Regions from separate parts of the Streptomyces sp. NPDC050546 genome, predicted to be linked through region 1. Evidence: predicted binding sites of a transcription regulator. Region 1 holds the regulator's gene; each other region holds the start of a gene.

Region 1 (5,733 bases):
TACCCGGCGGCGAGGAATCCGAGCCCGCCCGCCTCGCACACGGCGGCGGCGAGCTGCGGTACGGAGACGCCCCCCGCCATGGGGGCCTGCACGATCGGGTGCGGGAAGAGATCGGTCAGCGCGGAGGACATGACCGCATGTTGTCACGTCCTCCGAACAACCCTGAAACCGGCCCGCTGTGTGGCATAGACCAGAGGAAAGGGCCCTCCGAAAGCCGCTCAGCGCCTGTTGAACGCGTCCTTCAACCGCGAGAACAACCCCTGCTGCCCAGGCTGACTGCGCCAGCCCGGGGGGCGACCCCCGGACCCCCAGCAGCGGCCGGACCACCCAGCTCAGCGCCCGTTGAACGCATCCTTCAACCGCGAGAACAACCCCTGCTGCCCCGGCTGACTGTGCCAGCCCGGGGGGCGACCCCCGGACCCCCAGCAGCAGCCGGACCACCCAGCTCAGCGCCCGTTGAACGCATCCTTCAACCGCGAGAACAACCCCTGCTGCCCAGGCTGACTGTGCCTGCCCGGGGGGCGACCCCCGGACCCCCAGCAGCGGCCGGCCCGCCCAAAGTCAGCGCCCGTTGAACGCGTCCTTCAGCCGTGAGAACAACCCCTGCTGCCCCGGCTGGAACTGCCCCGTGGGCCGTTCCTCGCCCCGCAGCTTGGCCAGCTCGCGCAGCAGTCGCTCCTGCTCGGGGTCGAGCTTGGTCGGGGTCTGGACCTCGACGTGGACGATGAGGTCGCCGCGTCCGCCGCCCCGCAGGTGCGTGATGCCCCGGCCGTGGAGCGGGATCGACTGGCCGGACTGGGTGCCCGGGCGGATGTCGACCTCCTCCATGCCGTCCAGCGTCTCCAGCGGCACCTTCGTGCCGAGGCACGCCGCGGTCATCGGGATGGTGACCGTGCAGTGCAGGTCGTCACCGCGCCGCTGGAACGTGGAGTGCGGGAGTTCGTGGATCTCCACGTAGAGATCACCGGCGGGACCGCCACCCGGCCCGACCTCGCCCTCGCCGGCGAGCTGGATGCGCGTGCCGTTGTCGACACCCGCGGGGATCTTCACGGTCAGGGTCCGCCGGGAACGGACGCGGCCGTCACCGGCGCACTCCGGGCACGGCGTCGGCACCACGGTCCCGAAGCCCTGGCACTGCGGGCAGGGCCGGGACGTCATGACCTGGCCGAGGAACGACCGGGTGACCTGCGACACCTCACCGCGGCCGCGGCACATGTCACACGTCTGCGCACTCGTCCCCGGCGCGGCACCCTCGCCACTGCAGGTGTTGCAGACGACGGCCGTGTCGACCTGGATGTCCTTCGTCGTACCGAAGGCGGCCTCGTCGAGCTCGACCTCGATACGGATCATCGCGTCCTGGCCGCGGCGGGTGCGCGAGCGCGGACCGCGCTGAGACGCCGTACCGAAGAACGCGTCCATGATGTCGGAGAAGTTCCCGAAGCCACCGGCTCCGAAGCCGCCCGCGCCGCCGCCGGCGGCCTGCGAGAGCGGGTCGCCGCCGAGGTCGTAGACCTGCTTCTTCTGCGGGTCCGACAACACCTCGTAAGCGGCGTTGATCTCCTTGAACCGCTCCTGGGTCTTCGGATCGGGGTTGACGTCCGGGTGCAGCTCGCGTGCGAGCCGCCGGAAGGCCTTCTTGATCTCTTCCTGCGACGCGTCGCGGCGCACGCCGAGTACGGCGTAGTAGTCCGTGGCCACTACGACTCCGCCAGGATCTGTCCGACGTACCGTGCCACTGCGCGTACCGCTCCCATCGTTCCCGGGTAGTCCATGCGGGTCGGTCCGACCACGCCGAGCTTGGCGACTGCCTCGCCGCCCGAACCGTAGCCGACCGACACGACGGACGTGGAGTTGAGTCCTTCGTGGGCGTTCTCATGACCGATACGTACGGTCACGCCCGGATCCTTGGCCTCGCCGAGCAGCTTGAGGAGCACGACCTGCTCCTCCAGCGCCTCCAGCACCGGCCGGATCACCAGGGGAAAGTCATGCCCGAAACGGGTGAGATTGGCGGTGCCGCCGATCATCAGCCGCTCCTCGTTCTCCTCGACGAGCGTCTCCAGAAGCGTGGAGAGCACCGTGGAAACCGTACCCCGGTCCTCATGCTCGAACGCCTCCGGCAGATCCTCCACCAAACTCGGCACATCCGCGAAACGGCGGTTCGCCACACGGCTGTTGAGCCGTGCGCGCAGATCCGCGAGCGAGGCCTCGCCGAAGGGCGCCACGCAGTCGACCACACGCTGCTCGACCCGCCCGGTGTCCGTGATCAGCACCAGCATCAGACGCGCGGGCGCGAGGGAGAGCAACTCCACATGCCGCACGGTCGACCGGGTCAGCGACGGGTACTGCACGACGGCCACCTGGCGCGTGAGCTGCGCCAGCAGCCGCACCGTACGCGCCACGACGTCGTCGAGGTCGACGGCACCCTCGAGGAAGTTCTGGATCGCGCGCCGCTCGGGCGCGGTCATCGGCTTGACGCCGGCCAGCTTGTCCACGAACAGCCGGTAGCCCTTGTCGGTGGGGATACGCCCGGCACTGGTGTGCGGCTGGGCGATGTATCCCTCGTCCTCGAGGGCCGCCATGTCGTTGCGGACGGTGGCCGGGGAGACGCCGAGGCTGTGCCGCTCGGTGAGGGCCTTGGAGCCGACGGGCTCCTCGGTGCCGACGTAGTCCTGGACGATGGCGCGCAGCACCTGAAGCCTGCGTTCACTGAGCATCGCGCACACCTCCAGAAGTCATCCGCTCGCTGCCCTGCCTGTCGTGGCCTGGCACTCTGCGCGTGCGAGTGCCAGCATTCCCCGGCCCAGTGTACGGCGGTGGGGTGCACCCCCGGCAAGGCTGGTCGTGCGCTGTCGTGCCCGCGACGGGTGTCACCGCTAGCGTCGCCGTATGACGGTGACTTGGGAAGAGCTCGGGTGGGAGCGGGTGGCCGCCGGGGTGGGGCGGTGCCGGCTCCCGGTGTGGGACTGCACGGCGGGACTGGTCGCCGGTGAGGGCGCGGTCCTCATGATCGACGCGGGGTCGAGCATGGCCGAGGGCGCGCGGTTGCGCACGCAGGCGCAGTCGCTCACCGGTCATCGTGTGACGCATCTCGCGCTGACCCACCCCCACTTCGACCATGTCTTCGGCGCGGCGGCGTTCCCGGAGGCGGAGGTGTTCGGCGCGGTGGGCGTGGACGCGGTCCTCACGCGGGTGCGGGACCGCGAGGAGCTGTGCGCGGACGCGGTACGCAACGGCCTGGCGGAGCCTGTCGCGCGGGAGTCGGCGGACCGGCTGGTCCCGCCCCGCCATCTGGTCTCCGGCGAGTGGACGCTCGACCTGGGCGGCGGCCGCCAGGTGCTGCTGGCGAACGTGGGCCCGGGGCACACCGCGCACGACCTGGCGGTGCTGGTGCCGGGTGATCCGGAGGTGGTGTTCTGCGGGGACCTGGTCGAGGAGTCGGGCGAGCCCCAGTCGGGCCCCGACGCCGTGCCGTCGCACTGGCCTGCCGCCCTGGACCGGCTGCTGGATCTGGGCGGCGAGGACGCGCTGTACGTGCCCGGTCACGGAGCGGTGGTGGACGCGGCGTTCGTCCGGGCTCAGCGGGACGCGCTGGCGGCGCGTTTCGGCGTGTCGCGGTGATCGCCGTGCGCCTTCTCCTATCGTCATTCGAATGCGCCAGTACTCCGCCGACCTGACCCCGCCGTGGAAGAAGCCGAAGCCGGTGCCCGAGGTTCCGGCGGATCCGGGCCTGGTGGTCGAGGAGCCCGGGTCGGGCTTCTGCGGGGCGGTGATCCGCTGCGAGGCGGGCACGGTGACGCTGGAGGACCGCTTCGGCAAGCACCGCGTGTTCCCGATGGAGCCGCGCGGCTTCCTGCTGGAGGGCAGGGTGGTGACGCTGGTCCGCCCGTCGTCCGGCCCCGCCCGCCCCACGCGCACCGCCTCCGGTTCGGTGGCCGTCCCCGGCGCACGCGCGCGTGTGGCCCGCGCCGGCCGCATCTACGTCGAGGGCCGGCACGACGCCGAGCTGGTCGAGAGGGTGTGGGGCGACGACCTGCGCATCGAGGGCGTGGTCGTGGAGTACCTGGAGGGCGTCGACGACCTGCCGTCGATCGTCTCCGACTTCGCCCCCGGCCCGGACGCCCGCCTCGGCGTCCTGGTGGACCACCTGGTCCCGGGCAGCAAGGAGTGGCGCATCGCCGAGTCGGTGACGAGCGAGCACGCCCTGGTGGTGGGCCACCCGTACATCGACATCTGGGAAGCGGTGAAGCCGACGTCCCTGGGCATCGACTCCTGGCCCCGCGTCCCCCACGGCCAGGACTGGAAAACGGGAGTGTGCCGCTCCCTGGGCTGGCCACCCAACACAGGCGCGGCCTGGCAGCGAATCCTCTCGGGTGTCCGCTCCTACAAGGACCTGGAACCGGAACTCCTGGGCAGGGTGGAAGAACTGATCGACTTCGTCACGGCTCCGTAGCTGCGGGCATGCGCACTGGCTGCCCTAGCTGCGGGCATGCGTACTGGCCGCCCTAGCTGCGCGCATGCGCACTGGCCGCCCTACCTGCGGGCATGCGTGCCGCTAAGGGCGGCACGGGTGGGCGCGGCGGCACCCCGCCACGCCGGGCTGCGCAACTCCCCGCCCCCAGCACCCACGCCGAGCACCTCAGTCCACCAGATCCCGTACAACCCCATCCGCCAGCAACCGCCCCCGCAGCGTGAGCACGGCCCGCCCTTCGTCGTACGGGCCCTTCTCCAGGAGCCCGTCCGCCAGCGCCACCCGCGAGGCGGCCATCCCCTCCGTCCTGAGCAGGGACAGCGGCACGCCCTCCCTGAGCCGCAGCTCCAGCAGAATCCGCTCCACCCGCCGGTCCTCCTCCGACAGCACCTCACGCCCGGCCCCCGGCGACCGCCCCGCCGCCAGCGCCCCCGCGTAGGCCCCCGGATGCTTGACGTTCCACCACCGAACCCCCCCCACATGGCTGTGCGCCCCCGGCCCGGCCCCCCACCAGTCGGCCCCCCGCCAGTACAGCTCGTTGTGCAGACACCGCCCGGCCTCCGAGGTCGCCCAGTTGGACACCTCGTACCACTCGAAGCCGGCGCCCGAGAGAACCTCGTCCGCGATCAGATACCGGTCGGCATGCACGTCATCGTCGGTCATCGGCACCTCACCCCGGCGAATACGCCGCGCGAGCTGCGTACCCTCCTCCACGATCAACGCGTACGCACTGACGTGATCCGGCCCGGCCCCCAGCACCGCGTCCAGCGACGCCCGCCAGTCGTCGTCGCTCTCCCCCGGCGTGCCGTAGATCAGGTCCAGGTTCACATGCTCGAACCCCGCCGCCCGCGCCTCCGCCACACACGCCTCGGGCCGCCCGGGCGTATGCGTACGGTCCAGCACCTTCAGCACATGCTGCCGCGCGCTCTGCATGCCGAACGAGATCCGGTTGAAGCCGCACTCGCGCAGCGCGGCCAGATACGCCGGATCCACCGACTCCGGATTCGCCTCCGTCGTGATCTCGGCATCCGGCGCGAGCCCGAACTCGTCACGGATCGCGCCCAGCATCCGTACGAGATCACCGGCGGCCAGCAGCGTGGGCGTCCCCCCGCCCACGAACACCGTGCGAACGGGCCGCGGATCATCGCCCAGCACCTTGCGCGCCAGGCGGACCTCCTCGACCAGCGTCTCGGCGTAGTTGTCGCGGGAGGCCAGCACACCGCCCGTGCCGCGCAGCTCGGTCGCCGTGTAGGTGTTGAAATCGC
Region 2 (5,733 bases), on a different contig from region 1:
CCTCACGGAATGCCGGTGAACAGGCGCTCCGCCAGTGTCATTGACTGACGCAAGTAAATCCAGAGTCGCAGGGCTCCCGGCCCCCAGGTCAGCTGAGGGTCTTCAGCGCCGCCGGGTCGTACGGGGCCGTGTCGCCGAAGCGGCCGTCCAGCACCTTGGCCGCCCACTGCGGGTCCTGGAGCAGGGCACGGCCGACGGCGACCATGTCGAACTCGTCGCGCTCGAAGCGGTCCAGGAGGTTGTCGAGGTCGTTGACGTCGGCGCCCTCGCCCTGGAAGGACTTGAGGAAGTCGACGCCGTTCAGGCCGACCGAGCCGACGGTGATGGCGGGCTTGCCGGTGAGCTTCTTGGTCCAGCCGGCCAGGTTGAGGTCGGAGTCCTCGAACTCGGGCACCCAGTAGCGGCGGGTGGAGGCGTGGAAGGCGTCGGCACCGGCCGCCGCGAGCGGGGTCAGGATGGACTCCAGCTCCTCGGGCGTCTCGGCGAGGCGGGCGTCGTAGGCCTCCTGCTTCCACTGCGAGTAGCGGAAGATGATCGGGAAGTCGGCGGACACGGTCTCACGGACCGCCGCGACGATCTCCTCGGAGAGCTTGGCGCGGGCGACGCGGTCGCCGCCGTAGGCGTCGGTGCGGCGGTTGGTGCCCTCCCAGAGGAACTGGTCGAGCAGATAGCCGTGGGCGCCGTGGATCTCCACGCCGTCGAAGCCGATGCGCTCGGCGGCGGCCGCGGCCTCGGCGAACGCGCCGATGACGGCGTCGATGTCGGCCTGGGTCATGGCCATGCCGGTGGGCTCGGTGGCGCCGATGCGCAGACCGGAGGGGCCGACGGCCGGGGCGTCCGCGAACGGCGGCTCACCCTGGTTGCGGACCATGCCGATGTGCCACAGCTGCGGCACGATCGTGCCGCCCGCGGCGTGCACCGCGTCTGCGACCTTCGCCCAGCCCGCGAGCTGCTCCTCGCCGTGGAACCGCGGCACGCGGTCGCTCTGCCCGGCCGAGTCGTGCCCGACGTAGGTGCCCTCGGTGACGATCAGGCCGACTCCGGCGGCGGCACGGCGGGAGTAGTACGAGACGACGTCCTCGCCGGGGACACCGCCCGGGGAGAACATCCGGGTCATCGGCGCCATCGCGATGCGGTTCGGGACGGTCAGGCCGTTGAGCGTGACGGGCCGGGACAGGATTTCGGCGGCGCGGGAGGCGGCGACGGTCACTCAGGGGCTCCTTCGGATACCGGACAGTATGTGCATACGCATAGGACGTTTGCTTCAACCACCCGGCCCCGCCCTCGCATCCCGCCCGCACTGTGACCCCGCACACGCCCGCCTACGCCCGCACACGCGCAGACACGCGCACACACGCCCGAGGGCGGCACCCCCTGCCCGGAACCCGGAACAGGAAGTGCCGCCCTCGGCAAGACCGTTGATCAACCCGGGGAATCCCCAGGGGTCGATCAGAAGTCCATGTCACCGCCCGGCATACCGCCACCGGCGGGCGCGGCGGCCTTCTCCGGCTTGTCGGCGATGACGGCCTCGGTGGTGAGGAACAGCGCGGCGATGGAGGCGGCGTTCTGCAGCGCGGAACGGGTCACCTTCGCCGGGTCGATGATGCCCTCGGCGATCATGTCGACGTACTCACCGGTCGCGGCGTTCAGGCCGTGGCCGACCTGGAGGTTGCGGACCTTCTCCACGACGACGCCGCCCTCGAGACCACCGTTGACGGCGATCTGCTTCAGCGGGGCCTCCAGCGCGAGCTTCACGGCGTTGGCGCCGGTCGCCTCGTCACCGTCGAGCTCCAGCTTCTCGAAGACCTGGGAGGCCTGCAGCAGGGCCACGCCACCACCGGCGACGATGCCCTCCTCGACGGCCGCCTTGGCGTTGCGCACGGCGTCCTCGATGCGGTGCTTGCGCTCCTTGAGCTCCACCTCGGTGGCGGCACCGGCCTTGATGACGGCCACGCCGCCCGCGAGCTTCGCCAGGCGCTCCTGGAGCTTCTCGCGGTCGTAGTCCGAGTCGCTGTTCTCGATCTCGGCGCGGATCTGGTTGACGCGGCCGTTGACCTGGTCGGTCGAGCCGGCGCCGTCGACGATGGTCGTCTCGTCCTTGGTGATGACCACCTTGCGGGCCTTGCCCAGCAGGTCGACCGTGGCGTTCTCCAGCTTGAGGCCGACCTCCTCGGAGATCACCTCGCCGCCGGTGAGGATGCCGATGTCCTGCAGCATCGCCTTGCGACGGTCACCGAAGCCCGGGGCCTTGACGGCGACGGACTTGAAGGTGCCGCGGATCTTGTTGACGACCAGGGTCGACAGGGCCTCGCCCTCGACGTCCTCGGCGATGATCAGCAGCGGCTTGCCCGACTGCATGACCTTCTCCAGGAGCGGGAGCAGGTCCTTGACGTTCGAGATCTTGGAGTTCGCGATCAGGATGTACGGGTCGTCGAGGACGGCCTCCATACGCTCCATGTCGGTGGCGAAGTACGCCGAGATGTAGCCCTTGTCGAAGCGCATACCCTCGGTGAGCTCCAGCTCCAGACCGAAGGTCTGGGACTCCTCGACGGTGATGACGCCTTCCTTGCCGACCTTGTCCATCGCCTCGGCGATGAGCTCGCCGATCTGGGTGTCGGCGGCGGAGATGGAGGCCGTGGAGGCGATCTGCTCCTTGGTCTCGACGTCCTTCGCCTGCTCCAGCAGGGCGGCGGAGACGGCCTCGACGGCGCGCTCGATGCCGCGCTTGAGGGCCATCGGGTTGGCGCCGGCGGCTACGTTGCGCAGGCCCTCCTTGACCAGGGCCTGGGCGAGAACGGTCGCGGTGGTCGTACCGTCACCGGCGACGTCGTCCGTCTTCTTGGCGACTTCCTTGACCAGCTCGGCGCCGATCTTCTCGTACGGGTCCTCGAGCTCGATCTCCTTGGCGATGGAGACACCATCGTTGGTGATCGTGGGGGCGCCCCACTTCTTCTCGAGGACGACGTTGCGGCCCTTGGGGCCGAGCGTCACCTTGACGGCGTCCGCGAGCTGGTTCATGCCGCGCTCGAGGCCGCGCCGCGCCTCCTCGTCGAACGCGATGATCTTGGCCATGTGAAGTGGTCCCTCCAGGACTGGGGGTGATTACTTCGGACCGCGCCCGCGCCCGCGACGGACGGCTCGCCAGCCTCGTGGTTCCTTCCCCACCCGGCCTGCGGGCCTCACCGACCCGGTCCTTACGTTGTCACTCTCACCTTCAGAGTGCTAACGCAATGATTAGCACTCGGGCATGGCGAGTGCAAGCGCCTCCCGGGGATCGGGCAGGGCCGTCAGCCGCCCGCGAACAGCGTCCGGCGGGGCCTTCGGACAGACCGAAGGGCCCGCACCCCGGGGGGTACGGGCCCTTCAGAGAAGACCTGCCGCTTGCGGTTTGTCGTGGTCGCGCGTTCAGGCAGCGACGCGAACCATGTCGGCCTGTGGACCCTTCTGGCCCTGCGAGATCTCGAACTCGACCCGCTGACCCTCTTCAAGGGTGCGGTAGCCGTCCATCTGAATCGCGCTGTAGTGGACGAAAACATCCGCACCACCGTCGACCGCGATGAAGCCGTACCCCTTCTCCGCGTTGAACCACTTGACGGTGCCCTGAGCCATGCCTAACTCCCCTATTACTGGCCCTTGCACAGACCCGCACTTCGCGGATCCGGGTCAGACCTCACCCCCCACGGATTGGGGGCGTGCGCCGGAACGCGTCGACCGCGGCCGAATGTATCTGTCCAACTGCCCTCTGCAACAGGTCAATCGGACGAGAATTCTGGACGCGCGGGATCCGGAATGTGGGGAGAATTCGTGCGACTTCAGGGCAAGTCGGGCCACGCAAAGGGAACAAAAGCGGCGAAAGACGCACACACTTTGGCTACATCTTGTCGGGCGCGCGGCAGGAATTCAGGGTGCCCGATCAGGGGATCGGGATCGCGTTCCCCAACTGTACCGCGCTCAACCACACAGAATTGCCCCCTCCGCTTCTCTCACGGAGGGGGCAATTCGATGAACGCTCAGTGACGGCCGTTACCGATGGTAATAATCAAGCCGGTCGACCGGTTCAGCCGCCGGCGACGGCCGGAATGATCGACACACCGGCACCGTCCGGCGTCGCCGTCTCGAGACCCTGCTCGAACCGCACGTCGTCGTCATTGACGTACACGTTGACGAACCGGCGCAGCTTGCCCTGGTCGTCCAGCACCCGGGCGGCGATCCCGGTGTGGTTCTTCTCCAGATCGGCGATGACCTCACCGAGGTTCGCACCCTCGGCGGCGACCTCGGCCTGCCCGCCGGTGTAGGTACGCAGGATGGTGGGGATTCGTACGTTGACGCTCATCGGAATATGACCTCCGGTTTCGATTGAGCTACGGCTGGGCCGCGCACCCAGGGGCGCGGGGAACTGCGCGACCAGCCCCCACCGGCCCGCAGCGAACAACGGTTCAGACGAGACCGGCGTCCCGGAACGAGTCCAGGTTGGGCCGGATGGTCGCGGTAAGCCCGGTCCCAGCCACCGCATCCAGCGTCTTGAGACCATCCCCCGTGTTCAGGACCACCGTGGTCTTGGCAGGGTCGAGAAGCCCGTTCTCCAGCAGCTTCTTCGTCACCCCCACCGTCACACCCCCGGCGGTCTCCGCGAACACACCCTCGGTCCGCGCGAGCAGCTTGATCGCCTCGACGACCTGCTCGTCGTTCACGTCCTCCACCGCACCGCCCGTACGCCGCGCGATGTCCAGCACGTACGGACCGTCCGCCGGGTTCCCGATCGCCAGCGACTTGGCGATGGTGTCCGGCTTCTGGGGCCGTACGACGTCGTGCCCGGCCTTGTACGCCGTCGACACCGGCGAGCAGCCCTCGGCCTGCGCGCCGAAGATCTTGTACGGCTTGTCCTCGACCAGCCCGAGCTTGATCAGCTCCTGCAGACCCTTGTCGATCTTCGTGAGCTGCGAGCCGGAGGCGATCGGCACGACCAGCTGGTCCGGCAGCTGCCAGCCGAGCTGCTCGCAGATCTCGTAGGCCAGGGTCTTGGAGCCCTCGGCGTAGTACGGCCGCAGGTTGACGTTGACGAAGCCCCAGCCCTCGCCGGCCGGGTCGCCGATCAGCTCGGAGCAGAAGCGGTTCACGTCGTCGTAGTTGCCCTCGATGCCGACGAGCTCGCCGCCGTAGATCGCGGCCATGACGACCTTGCCCTGCTCCAGGTCGTGCGGGATGAACACGCAGGAGCGGAAGCCGGCGCGGGCCGCGGCGGCACCCACCGCACCGGCGAGGTTGCCGGTGGAGGAGCAGGACAGGGTGGTGAAGCCGAAGGCGCGGGCGGCCTCCAGGGCCTGGGCGACGACGCGGTCCTTGAAGGAGTGCGTCGGGTTGCCGGAGTCGTCCTTGACGAAGAGCTTGCCGGCGTCGACGCCGAGCTCACGGGCGAGGTTGTCGGCCTTGACGAGCGCGGTCCAGCCGGGGTTGATGTTCGGCTTGTCCGCGACGTCGGCCGGGACCGGCAGCAGCGGGGCGTAGCGCCAGATGTTCGCGGGGCCCGCTTCGATGCGCTTGCGGAGCTCTTCGGTGTCGTAGGCCGAGAAGTCGTAGGCGATCTCCAGCGGGCCGAAACACTCCTCGCACGCGAAGACCGGGCCGAGGGGGACGCGGTGACCGCACTCGCGGCAGCTCAGGGCGGCGGCGGGGCCGAGGTCTACGGTGGATTCAGTGGTGCTTGCAACAGTCTGCGCAGCCATGTGAGGCGAG
Region 3 (5,733 bases), on a different contig from region 1:
GGCTCGGGCCGACTGAGGTCGTCAGCCGTCACTCATCGTGCCTCAGTGGGAGTGGCCGTGGCCGTGGCCCGCGGCGGCCGGCTCCTCCTCTTCCTTCTTCTCGACGACCAGGGTCTCGGTCGTGAGGAGGAGGGAGGCGATGGAGGCGGCGTTCTCCAGGGCGGAGCGGGTGACCTTGACCGGGTCGATGACGCCGGCCTTGACCAGGTCGCCGTACTCGCCGGTCGCGGCGTTGAAGCCCTGGCCCTTGTCGAGCTCGGCGACCTTGGAGGTGATGACGTAGCCCTCCAGGCCGGCGTTCTCGGCGATCCAGCGCAGCGGCTCGACGGCGGCCTTGCGGACGACGGCGACACCGGTGGCCTCGTCGCCGGTCTTGCCGAGGTTGCCCTCGAGGACCTTCACGGCGTGGACGAGCGCGGAGCCGCCACCGGAGACGATGCCCTCCTCGACCGCGGCGCGGGTCGCGGAGATGGCGTCCTCCAGACGGTGCTTGCGCTCCTTGAGCTCGACCTCGGTGGCGGCACCCACGCGGATGACGCACACGCCGCCGGCCAGCTTCGCGAGGCGCTCCTGGAGCTTCTCGCGGTCCCAGTCGGAGTCGGTGGACTCGATCTCGGCCTTGATCTGGGCGACGCGGCCCTGCACGTCGTCCTTGTTGCCGGCGCCGTCGACGACCGTGGTGTCGTCCTTGGTGACGGTGATGCGGCGGGCGGAGCCGAGGACGTCAAGACCGACCTGGTCGAGCTTGAGGCCGACCTCCTCGGAGACGACCGTGGCGCCGGTGAGGACCGCGAGGTCCTGCAGCATCGCCTTGCGACGGTCGCCGAAGCCGGGGGCCTTCACCGCGACGGCGTTGAAGGTGCCGCGGATCTTGTTCACGACGAGGGTGGACAGCGCCTCGCCGTCGACGTCCTCGGCGATGATCAGCAGCGGCTTGGAGGCGTTGGCCTGGATGACCTTCTCCAGCAGCGGCAGCAGGTCCGCGATGGCGGAGATCTTGCCCTGCGTGATGAGGATGTACGGGTCGTCCAGGACGGCTTCCATGCGCTCCTGGTCCGTCACGAAGTACGGCGACAGGTAGCCCTTGTCGAAGGCCATGCCCTCGGTGAAGTCCAGCTCCAGACCGAAGGTGTTGGACTCCTCGACGGTGATGACACCGTCCTTGCCGACCTTGTCCATCGCCTCGGCGATGAGCTCGCCGACCTGCTGGTCCTGGGCGGACAGCGCGGCGACCGCGGCGATGTCGGACTTCTCGTCGATCGGGCGGGCCGTGGCGAGGAGGTCCTCGGAGACGGCGGCGACGGCGGCGTCGATGCCCTTCTTCAGGGCGGCCGGGGAGGCACCGGCGGCGACGTTCTTCAGGCCCTCGCGCACGAGCGCCTGGGCGAGCACGGTCGCGGTGGTCGTACCGTCACCCGCGATGTCGTTGGTCTTGGTCGCCACCTCCTTGACCAGCTGGGCACCGAGGTTCTCGTACGGGTCCTCGACCTCTACCTCACGGGCGATGGTCACACCGTCGTTGGTGATGGTGGGGGCGCCGAACTTCTTGTCGATGACGACGTTGCGGCCCTTGGGGCCGATCGTCACCTTGACCGTGTCGGCAAGCTTGTTGACGCCGCGCTCGAGGGCGCGACGGGCGTCCTCGTCGAACTTCAGGATCTTCGCCATGGGAGCGGTTCAGCCCTCTCGGAAAATGTGGGTGAAACGAACTGCGCCCCCGACGCCCGGCTTCATAAGGTCGCGGGGGCCAGGGGCGCAGTTCACTGCAATGCTGGTAATGCGGGGTGAATTACTTCTCGACGATCGCGAGCACGTCGCGAGCCGAGAGGACGAGGTACTCCTCGCCGTTGTACTTCACCTCGGTGCCGCCGTACTTGCTGTAGAGCACGACATCGCCGACGGAGACGTCGAGCGGAAGACGGTTACCGTCCTCGAAGCGGCCCGGGCCCACGGCCAGGACGACGCCCTCCTGGGGCTTCTCCTTGGCGGTGTCCGGGATGACCAGGCCAGAGGCGGTGGTCTGCTCGGCGTCGAGCGGCTGGACCACAATGCGGTCCTCGAGCGGCTTGATGGCAACCTTGGAGCTGGTGGTCGTCACGATCCGACCTCCCCCTTCGGAGATCTCACGGGGTTAACTGTCTGAGGTGGCGACCAGGTGGATCCGTCGTCGCGGGTGCCGGACCTGCCCGTCGCTGTGTTGGCACTCTCCAGTGGTGAGTGCCAGAGCCGAGACTATGACCGCGATTAGCACTCGGTCAAGCGGACTGCTAATTGCCCGCGGCGCGTCGGCCGGGGAGTTCGTGTCGGAGGTAGTCCTCCAGCCGCCCCACCCGCAGCCCCCGCCCCTCGATCTCCCCCAGCAGACGCGCGGTCCGTTCCGCCGGTGACAGGGACTCCGTCGGGGCCGACGGCACGGAGATGATGTCGCCCGGGCGAAGGCGGGGCTCGCCGTGGGTGTACGTCAGTTCGCCGCCGGCGGACAGGGACGCCCGCCAGAGGACGATCGCCGTGATGCCGCAGTCGGCGGCGGCGCGCAGGGTCGTCGTGTCGTAGGTGCCGTAGGGCGGGCGGAAGAGGTGGGGGCGGATGCCGAAGCGGGTGCGGAGTTTGTGCTGCTGGCCGCAGATCTCGGCGCGCTGCCCGGCGTAGGGCAGACCGCGCAGGGCCGGGTGGTCGAGGGTGTGGTTCTGGAGGGACACGCCGACCGCGCGCAGCCGGGCGAGCCTGCCGTATCCGGGGCCCGCGACGCTGTCCGTGAGGAACAGGCTGACCGGGAGCCGCCGTTCGTGGACGAGGCCGGCGAAGGCGGGGTCGCGTTCGGCGCCGTCGTCGTAGGTCAGGAAGACGACCGGGTCGCGGGTGCGGACCCGGTCCACGACGGGCGGCAGGCGCGCCGGACGCGCGAGGGGGCCGGCCGTGCGGGCCGGGTCCTGGCCCCGGCCGTCCGCTCCCGCCCGCTCCCCCGCCGTCCCGGCGCAGCCGGCCAGCAGGAGCATGCCCGCACACAGCGCGGCGGCGGCCGGCAGCCGCCTCACAGGTAGTCCTCCAGCCTGCCCACCGCGTATCCCTCGGCCGTGACCTTGTTCAGGAAGCGGCGGATCATGTCGGGCATCGTTGCCTTCCACTGCTCGCGGCCCCGGAAGTGGGTGAGGACGATGTCGCCCGGGCGCAGCCTCCGGTCCGCCTCGCGGTACTCCCAGTGGTCGGCGAAGACCTCCGCGTTCCACAGGGGGACGTACTCGATGCCGCAGACCTCGGCGGCGCGCAGCGTCGCCCTGTCGTAGCTGCCGAAGGGCGGGCGGAAGAGGGTGGGGCGGGTGCCGTAGCGCCTCTCGATGAAGCGCTGCATGCCGCAGATCTCGCGCCGCTGCGCGCGGTACGGCAGCCCCGGCATGTAGCGGTGCCAGAGGGTGTGGTTGTTCAGGACCACGCCCCTGGCCTGCATCTGGCGGAAGTAGCGGTCGTCGTCCTTCACCAGGTAGCCGCTGAGAAAGGCGGTGTACGGGACGTCCAGGTCGCTCATCATCCGCAGGAACGCCGGGTCCTTCTCGGCGCCGTCGTCGATGGTGAGGAAGACGACCTTGTCCCTGGTGGGGACGGTGGTGAAGACGGGCGGGAGGCCCAGCTCCCGGTGGCCGTCCACCTCGAAGCCCTTGCGCGTCCTGATCCTCGGCTTCTGCTCGGGAGCCGGCGGGGCGGCCGGCGGGACCCTTCGCAGCCCCCAGCGGTGCGCCGCGGCGATGCGGGCGGCGTGCGCGGCGCGCAGCTTGGTGGCGTAGGAGTCGAGCGCGCGGGCCGGGGGCGCGTCGAGGGGCTGCTGGCCGCCGGCCGGGGCGACCTGGCCGCCGTCCGCCTGCGCGCAGCCCGAGGCGATGGCAGCGAGGGCGAGCACGACGAGGCCGATACGGACGCCTCCCATGGCCCGCCTTTTGTCATTTTGTACGACTGCTCGCATGATGTCGGATCCTCGCAGCCGGCCGGTGCGAACCCTCCCCGACACCGCGGCCGGCGGCATACCGTCCACCGACTGGCCCACATCCGCCCCGGCCCGCCGCCCCCGCCGCTCCGTGGCCGACAATGATCCGGTGAACGACCTCGCCCCCCTCCTCACCCCCGAAGGCCGCGCCCTCCTCGACGAGGTGCGGGACACCGATCCCGCGCGGGAGCTGGCCGTGGCGACGCGGCTGCGCCGGGAGCACCCCGCCGAGCTGGTGTCGGCGGCGCTGGGCCAGGCGCGGCTGCGGCAGCGGGCGGCGGTGAAGTTCGGGGCCGAGGACGCGGGGCGGATGTTCTTCACGCCGAACGGGGTGGAGCAGTCGACCCGGGCGAGTGTGGCGGCGTATCGCGCCCAGCGGATGAAGGACCTGGGGATCACCTCCGTCGCCGATCTGTGCTCCGGCATCGGCGGGGACGCGATCGCGCTGGCCCGCGCCGGGATCCGGGTCCTGGCCGTGGACCGGGACCCGCTGACGGCCGCGGCGGCCCGGGCGAACGCCGACGCACTGGGTCTCGCCGGCCTGATCGAGGTGCGGGAGGCCGATGTCACGGAGGTGGACACGGCCGGGTACGACGCCGTCTTCGTCGACCCGGCCCGGCGCGGCGGCCAGGGCCGGATCTTCGACCCCGAGGCCTACTCACCACCCCTGTCCTGGGCGGTCTCGGCCGCCCGCCGGGCCCCCCGGGCCGCCGCGCTGAAGATCGCCCCCGGCATCCCGCACGAGGCGGTGCCCGAGGACGCCGAGGCCGAGTGGATCTCCGACGGCGGGGACGTGAAGGAGGCGGTGCTGTGGTTCGGCACCGAGCCGGGGGCGGTCCGGGCCACCCTGCTGCCGGGCCCCCGCACCCTGCTCTCCCGCGGCCTGCCCGACCCGGAGGTCCGCACGCCCGGCCGCTTCCTGTACGAGCCCGACGGCGCCGTGATCCGGGCCCACCTGGTCTCCGAGGTGGCCGACCAGGTCGACGGCGGCCTGCTCGACGCGACCATCGCGTACGTCACGGCCGACACCCTGCGCCCGACCCCGTACGCCACCGCCTACGAGATCACCGACCATCTCCCCTTCAACGTCAAGAAGCTGAAGGCCCTGCTGAGGGAACGCCAGGTCGGCACGCTCACCGTCAAGAAGCGGGGCTCGGCGGTCGAACCGGAGGAACTCCGCAAGAAGGTCAAGCCGCAGGGGCCGCACGCGGCGACGGTGTTCCTGACCCGGGTGGCGGGGGCCCCGGCGATGCTCGTAGGGCACCCCGTCTGACGGTCAGGGCTGTTCCGCCGCCCTGCGCAGCAACAGCTCCCGCTCCCTCTCGTTGCGCGTCAGCGAGGCCGCCCGCTCGAACTCGGCCCGGGCCTCCGCCGTACGGCCCAGTCGGGAGAGCAGGTCGGCCCGGACGCTGGGGAGCAGGTGGTATTCGCGCAGGGCGGGGTCGTCGGTCAGAGCGTCGACGAGGGGCAACGCGGTCTCCGGGCCCTCGGACATCGAGACGGCGACCGCCCGGTTCAGCTCCACGACCGGGGACGAGGAGCGGGCGGCCAGCAGGCCGTACAGCACGCTGATGCGGGCCCAGTCGGTCTCCTCGTACGTGTACGCGTGCGCGTGGCAGGCGGCGATGGCGCCTTGCAGGAGGTACGGACCCGGGGCGCCCGAGGAGGCGGCCTCGGCTCTGCCCAGCGCGGCGACGCCTCGGGCGATGAGCATGCGGTTCCAGCGGGCACGGTTCTGTTCCTTGAGGAGGACGGGT

The links. The regulator HrcA, encoded in region 1, represses chaperone genes, less so after heat shock. The targets are predictions, from matches to a motif close to TTNGCACTCNGNNNNNCNGAGTGCNAA.
Region 2: a site for HrcA is predicted at 3,235-3,261, ahead of groL (chaperonin GroEL). Genes of this name have one in related genera too.
Region 3: a site for HrcA is predicted at 2,198-2,224, ahead of groES (co-chaperone GroES). Genes of this name have one in related genera too.

What each region holds. Positions count from the first base shown of each region.
Region 1 is NZ_JBITGX010000012.1:156,385-162,117, forward strand. Features, by position in the region: gene ACIBK5_RS28540 (nitronate monooxygenase) at 1-131, opposite strand, end outside; gene dnaJ (molecular chaperone DnaJ) at 562-1,698, opposite strand; gene hrcA (heat-inducible transcriptional repressor HrcA) at 1,698-2,714, opposite strand; gene ACIBK5_RS28555 (MBL fold metallo-hydrolase) at 2,887-3,618, shown strand; gene ACIBK5_RS28560 (DUF3097 domain-containing protein) at 3,650-4,450, shown strand; gene hemW (radical SAM family heme chaperone HemW) at 4,637-5,733, opposite strand, start outside.
Region 2 is NZ_JBITGX010000003.1:45,421-51,153, reverse strand. Features, by position in the region: gene ACIBK5_RS08135 (NADH:flavin oxidoreductase) at 89-1,210, opposite strand; gene groL (chaperonin GroEL) at 1,450-3,072, opposite strand; gene ACIBK5_RS08125 (cold-shock protein) at 3,406-3,609, opposite strand; gene ACIBK5_RS08120 (MoaD/ThiS family protein) at 4,058-4,333, opposite strand; gene thrC (threonine synthase) at 4,437-5,723, opposite strand.
Region 3 is NZ_JBITGX010000004.1:374,673-380,405, reverse strand. Features, by position in the region: gene groL (chaperonin GroEL) at 43-1,668, opposite strand; gene groES (co-chaperone GroES) at 1,790-2,098, opposite strand; gene ACIBK5_RS12785 (polysaccharide deacetylase family protein) at 2,268-2,996, opposite strand; gene ACIBK5_RS12780 (polysaccharide deacetylase family protein) at 3,032-3,919, opposite strand; gene ACIBK5_RS12775 (SAM-dependent methyltransferase) at 4,086-5,249, shown strand; gene ACIBK5_RS12770 (RNA polymerase sigma factor) at 5,253-5,733, opposite strand, start outside.